Linked DNA regions of Lentimicrobium sp. L6. The protein of the gene in region 2 binds, or shares a complex with, the protein of the main gene of each other region. Links are inferred from orthologs where the notes say so. Each region holds a gene or a part of one and is shown on either strand. Other genes may lie near its edges.

Evidence for each region.
Region 1: the proteins of tsaD (region 2) and tsaE are in contact, whole or in part, in a crystal structure (PDB 6N9A), measured with the Thermotoga maritima proteins. The link is inferred for Lentimicrobium sp. L6 from one-to-one orthologs. Residues at the interface, in WP_004082750.1 of Thermotoga maritima: Cys10, Asp11, Arg49, His50, Leu82, Gly84, Gly135, Gly136, Glu154, Thr155, Leu156, Asp157, Asp158, Ser159, Glu162, Asp165, Lys166, Arg169, Leu170, Tyr175, Lys213, Thr214, Leu217, Tyr218, Gln221, Arg222, Asn324; in WP_004082108.1 of Thermotoga maritima: Leu37, Gly38, Lys46, Lys57, Val59, Lys60, Ser61, Thr63, Phe64, Thr65, Leu66, Met67, Val69, Pro71, Tyr82, Arg83, Leu84, Asp86, Asp88, Phe89, Asp93, Ile128, Asp130, Glu131, Arg134.

Annotation. Positions count from the first base shown.
Region 1 is NZ_JABKCA010000059.1:8,057-11,386, forward strand. Bases 89-3,079 are described here. They hold tsaE (tRNA (adenosine(37)-N6)-threonylcarbamoyltransferase complex ATPase subunit type 1 TsaE), read right to left. Parts: upstream 1,803-3,079; coding sequence 1,374-1,802; downstream 89-1,373. Other genes in these bases: HNS38_RS14520 (endonuclease), read right to left, coding at 89-123; HNS38_RS14525 (alanine dehydrogenase), read right to left, coding at 132-1,346; HNS38_RS14535 (bifunctional response regulator/alkaline phosphatase family protein), read right to left, coding at 1,902-3,079. Also shown: more of HNS38_RS14520, read right to left, coding at 1-88; more of HNS38_RS14535, read right to left, coding at 3,080-3,330. UniProt on the Escherichia coli protein: Required for the formation of a threonylcarbamoyl group on adenosine at position 37 (t(6)A37) in tRNAs that read codons beginning with adenine.
Region 2 is NZ_JABKCA010000119.1:1,312-4,520, reverse strand. Bases 230-3,099 are described here. They hold tsaD (tRNA (adenosine(37)-N6)-threonylcarbamoyltransferase complex transferase subunit TsaD), read right to left. Parts: upstream 2,240-3,099; coding sequence 1,220-2,239; downstream 230-1,219. Other genes in these bases: HNS38_RS19075 (low molecular weight protein-tyrosine-phosphatase), read right to left, coding at 667-1,125. Outside these bases: HNS38_RS19080 (DUF3575 domain-containing protein), read left to right, coding at 1-122.

The DNA.
Region 1 (3,330 bases), on a different replicon or contig from region 2:
AAACATCATTCTTAAACTATCTTGAGGATGCCTATCTAATTCCTCTTGAGAAAATACAAAGCCATTTAAAAAAATAGCCTGGATAAAAAGTATTATCCTTATTATTTGTTTTATATTTGACATAGTTTCTACTAATGTAATACTGCCAATAATAAATCTAAATCGCGGTAATTAAAGCCAAATTTTTTCCCAACCCTATTATTAGTTATAATACCATTAAAGACATAAACACCATTTCTAATTCCTGCATTTCGCTTTAAATACTGGGAAACCCCTCCTGCATCAGCCATTTCTAGTAATAAAGGAGTAAAAAAGTTAGAGAGGGCATTAGAAGCTGTATAGGCCACACGAGAGGCAATATTTGGTACTCCATAATGTGTAACTCCAAACTTTTGATAAACGGGATCTTTGTGACAAGTTGGACGAGAAGTTTCGAAAGCCCCACCTTGGTCTATACTAATATCCATTATGACAGAGCCTTTTCTCATATTCTCTACCATATAGCTTGGAACCATATAATGACTTCCAGTCTCTTTTACACGTAGTGCTCCTATGGCTACATCCGCATCCTTTAAAGCCTTCATTAAAACCTGAGGCTGTATAGTTGATGTAAATATATTCTGCTTTAGATTGTTCTGAATCCTCCGAAGTTTATAAATGGAATTATCAAAAATCTTTACCTGAGCCCCCATTCCAATGGCGGAACGAGCGGCATATTCACTAACAGTTCCTGCACCAATAATAACGATTTCGGCAGGTTTTAAACCAGGAACCCCCCCAAGCATAGTACCATTTCCATAATCTGGATGAGATAAATAATGAGCTGCAATTTGAACTCCAGCACTTCCTACAATTTCGCTCATGGAACGAATGAGAGGATACGCCTTGGTGCTGTCTTTTATTCTCTCAAAGGCAATAGCTGTAGCTTTTTTCTCAATAAAATCGGCAAAATACTCTCTTTTCTGATTAAATAATTGAAGGGATGTAACCAATAATTGATTCTTTCGAATCAGGCTTCTCTCTTTTGGGGATAATGGACTTACTTTTAGAAGAATTTGAGCCTCCATTACCTCTTCTGTTGTTTCTATAATTTCGGCTCCCTGCTCAGAATAATCCACGTTAGAATGGCCTGATTTAAGACCAGCATTGGATTGAACCAGTACTTTATGACCTAGTTCCACCAATAGACCTACTGATTCTGGTGTCAGACAAACTCTATTCTCACCCTCCTCTGTTTCGCTAAGCACGCCAATACTAATATTTGATTTTTGGTGCCCAACTTCTAGCATCTCTTCTTTGGGTAGTAATTGCGATGAAATATTTATCAATCCTTCTTCAGAAACCATATACGATATTTTGAGAGCTATTTTTTTTTAAACTTCCCATTTAATTATTCTATCTCCGGTTAGCTCATCTTCCTTAATTTTCAAATATACGCATTCTTCAGGTAAAAGTTTCTCCACTTTTTCCGGCCACTCCATCAAACATAGATTTCCGCTCTCCAAATAATCGTAAATACCAATATCTAGGGCCTCCTGATAAGTTTCCAAACGATAAAAATCAAAATGAAAAACAATATCCCCTTTTAAGGTATCATATTGATTAATAATAGAAAATGTTGGACTATTAACGATCCCATCTACTTGTAAGAACTCACAAATGGCTTTGATGAATGTGGTTTTTCCCGCTCCCATTTCGCCTTTAAAAGCAACTATCTTATGCTCTCCAAGCGATTTTATTAGGCTTTGAGCTATCTTTGAAAGATCCGAAGGACCTTCAGCTTTGAATTCATATTTTGACATGGGGCAAATTAAATAAAAAAAGCAAAGGGATATCCAGTTTTTGACACAAAAAAAAGGAAATGAATAACTCATTCCCTTTTCTTTATTTTATTGTGCCAATTATTTGCTTCGCAAACGAATAATAGGAATCAATAACTCCTCCATGGATATACCACCATGCTGGAAGGTATTCTTATAGTAATTAGCATAATGATTGAAATTATTACGATACGCAAAGAAATCATTTGTCTTTGCAAAAATGTATCCATCATTAATATGTGTCTTTGGGAGAAATACATCCTTGGGTTCTCTAACTTCATAAACATCTTTGGCTTTGTAATTTAGACTTTTTCCAACTTTATATCTCAAATTGGTATTGGTTAGTTTATCTCCAATGACTTGTACCGGGTTCTGAACCCTAATACTACCATGATCTGTTGTTATGACCACATTTACATCTTTTTTGGATAAGTATTTAAACATATCATATAATGGAGAATGTTCAAACCAACTCACCGTTAAAGATCGGTAAGCTGCTTCATCATCGGCAAGTTCTCTGATGATTTCCATTTCGGTTCGAGCATGTGAAAGCATGTCTACAAAATTATAGACAATCACATTCAAGTCATTATTCATTAAGTTTGGAAGTGAATCGACCACTTTTCGACCAAAACTCATATTGAGAACTTTGTGATAAGAGTATTTGTCCTGTCTACCAAAACGCTTCAGCAACTCGCCCATTAGTTGAGATTCGAATTGGTTTTTCGATCCCTCATCGTGCTCTCCTAACCAATATTGAGGATATTTCTTTTCTATTTCTGAAGGTAATAACCCAGAGAACAAAGCATTACGAGCATATTGAGTCGTACTTGGGAGAATACTATAATACAGTTCCTCTTCTTCAATTCGGAAAAGTTCCTCAAAAAAGGGCTGAATGGTTTTCCATTGATCATATCTTAAATTATCAATGATAAATAAGAAAGTAGGTTTATCATCTTTAACAGCTGGTAATACTTTCTTCTTCATCAAAGTATGCGACAATACAGGTGCGTCTGAACTATTCCCACTTAACCAACCTTCATATTCACTCATCACAAATTTTGAGAACTGATTATTGGCGTCGTCCTTTTGCATTTTCAGCACTTCATCCATACCATTATCTCTCGATTTACTCAAACTCAGCTCCCAATGAACCAATTTCTTGTAAATCTCAATCCACTCCTTATGATTTAAACGATTACCTATTTCCATACTCAAAGCCTGAAACTGCTGCTGATAAGCCATGGTGGTTTTCTCCGAAACAATTTTTCTATTATCGAGGTTCTTTTTTAAGCAAAGAAGAATTTGATTAGGCTTAACGGGCTTTATCAAATAATCAGCGATATTTGATCCTATAGCCTCCTCCATGATAGATTCTTCTTCACTTTTTGTAATCATCACAATTGGTAAAGAAGGTGACTTTATTTTCAATCTCTCTAAAGTTTCAATACCACTTAACCCTGGCATATTTTCATCCAAAAATACAATATCGAAATCCGTTTCATCAACC
Region 2 (3,209 bases):
TTAAGGAAAAGTATCCCTGGATGAAAACATTTGTAGATATTGATGCTATAAATAAGGGTGGGCGTTTCGATGCTCCAGGAGTAGGATTTAGGTATGTGATTATGGTTGGATTTCATTTTTAAGAAATAAAAAAAACAAACGTTTGCAAATATTGTAAATGTTATAATATCAATTGGTTGCAAAATATTTTTATTAGACTGATTCTATTTTGTTGAAAAAATGGAAAAAGGGTTTTTTTGTATGCTCATATTTCCTAATTTTGCTGCATATTAAATTTTTTGGTTAAATATGGTTTGTATTGAGGCGCAAATAGGTTCATTTGCGCCTTTTTCTATATCAGAGATTTCCTAAACTCCTGGTTTATTCAAAAAAAATTACGAAAGTCTAATCACAAAGCTAAATTATTTCTAAAGCTTTATGGAGATAGGAAAATATTTTATAAGTACTTAGGGCTAAAATAATTACAAAAATAGAGGGTGATAAAAAATAATACTTATGTAGACCTATTAAACACTAGTATTTTATAAGTTTTGTAAATATTTATTAAGAAAATTTAATGTTTTTCCTTGACTCATATAGGATTTGAATGTATATTTGAGCATTAATTTATATTAATATTTTTTGGTTAATTATGGTTTGTGTTTAAAGGTGTGATATTTCACACCTTTAATTTTTAATACCTATTGCAATTTGATCACAAGCCAAAGTCAACATCTGGTAAACTTCTTCAAAACCATTAATACCTCCATAATAGGGATCCGGAACTGGAATATTTTCATTAGGATAAGCCATGTTCATAATCATTTCCACTTTCTCTTCGTCTTGCTCATTTCTGGCCAAAGCTTTGATATTTGTATAATTGCTTTCATCCATAGTGAAGATCAGGTCGAATTTGTCAAAATCGTTCACCTGAAACTGTCGCCCACGAAGCATAGAAATATCGCTTTGATGTTGTTTTAAGGTTTTTTGAGCACGATGGTCGGGAGATTCGCCAACATGGTAGTTTGCCGTTCCACAGCTGTCTACCTGAGCTTCAATATCATACTCACTAATCTTATCTCGCATAATACCTTCTGCCATTGGGGAACGGCAGATATTTCCTAAGCATACCATTAAAATCTTCATCTGTTTTGGGTTTTAGTAATTCTGTTAGAGTGTGGGATGTTGACGCTATCAAAGTCTATTACAATTCGAGCATTCTTTGCAAACGATTTATGCTTTAAAAATTGGATCTAGCATATGGAGTTGCCTTCTGATCAGTAAATTTTCCTTGTTGAAATTTGAATAATCCAGAAATGGCTATCATTGCTGCATTATCAGTAGTAAATTCAAATGCTGGAATAAATGTTTTCCATCCAAACTTTTCTTCACCATTTTTAATGGCAGCTCTCAAACCACTATTTGCACTAACGCCACCAGCAACTGCAATCTGTTTAATCCCTGTTTGCTTTGATGCCAATACCAGTTTTTTCATTAATATCTCAATGATGCTATATTGAACACTAGCGGCAATATCAGCTTTGTTTTTCTCTATAAAGTCATCATCTTTTTTTAATTCATCCCTTAAGAAATATAAAACTGAAGTTTTAAGACCACTAAAGCTATAATTTAGTTCAGGAATTCGTGGAAAAGGAAAAGAAAACTTTTTTGAATCCCCAATTTTTGCTAATTTATCTATAACTGGTCCTCCAGGATATCCTAAGCTCATAATTTTAGCCGTTTTGTCAAATGCTTCTCCTGCTGCATCATCAATGGTTTGTCCTAAAATAGTCATTTTGAAATAATCATCCACTCTAACTATTTGAGTATGTCCTCCAGATACTGTTAAACATAGGAAAGGGAATTCTGGAACATCAATTCTTAGTTCTGGTTTTTGAGCAAAATGAGCTAAAATATGTGCTTGTAAGTGGTCAACTTCAATCAATGGGATGTCTAATCCAAGGGCAAAAGACTTGGCAAAAGAGGTTCCAACTAGTAAACTCCCCAAAAGGCCTGGACCTCTTGTAAAAGCGATAGCACTGAGCTGATTTTTATTTATATTTGCTTCCTTAAGTGCATGATCTATCACAGGTATGATATTTTGCTGATGCGAACGTGAAGCTAATTCTGGAACTACACCACCATATTTGTGATGAACTTCTTGATTGGCAATGATATTGGACAATATCACATCGTCTTTGATGACGCTCGCGGATGTGTCATCACAAGATGACTCAATACCTAAAATGTATGTACTCATGTTATAAAATTTTGGCAAAATTAATACATTCTTTCATTGGTTAAGAGAATTATATATGTACTACTTAGGATTATCCTAATATTTATTCTTAGTATGGGGCTGTTATTGGCTGTACTACAGAATACTAGAGTGCAATCTTTTATTGCCAATGCAGGTTCCTCTTTTTTAAGTGAGAAGCTTGGTGTTTCGGTGTGGATTGATAAAGTACATATTACTTCCTTCTTTAAAGTACGTTTGAATGATGTTTATATTAATGATCATCAAAGCAATCCTATGATTACTGCCAAGCAGATTTATTTTGACTATAATATTTTCCGACCTTTTTTATCAGAAATTCCAATCAACGATATTTTTATTGATAGCGCATTTGTTAACCTCGTTCAATATAAAGAAGACGATGGATTAAATATTAATAGGCTCTTTCAAAGTGAAGTAGATGATAAGGATTCGATTTCGAAAATTGAAATAGCAGACACAATTGCACGAAATCCCATTCAAATTGGTTTAGACCATATTAGAATAGAAAATTCTCGTTTTGTGTATAGAGTTGAGGAGGATACTATAAAAACATTACCTTATATGGATTATCAGCACCTCGATATATCTCAAATCAATATAGAAATTGAAGATATCCATATCGTTGATGATAGTATAATAGGGCATGTTTTGCACTTGAGTGCAAAGGATAGAAGTGGCGTTGTGCTCACTAACTTGGATGGCCAAGCTACTGTAAGCTCTACCCATCTCATCATAGAAGATGCTCATCTACTGACGCCGCGTTCTAATGCGCATCTTGATTTAAAATTTATTTATCCAAGCTGGATAGCTTATCTAGATTTTATCAATGGGGTAGTTATAGAGGCCAATGTTCATCCTTCACAAATCAACATGTTGGATATTGCATATTTTGCTCCAGAAACTCGTGGGATGAACAACCTATTTCGTCTGCAGGGGCGCGTGAAAGGACCAA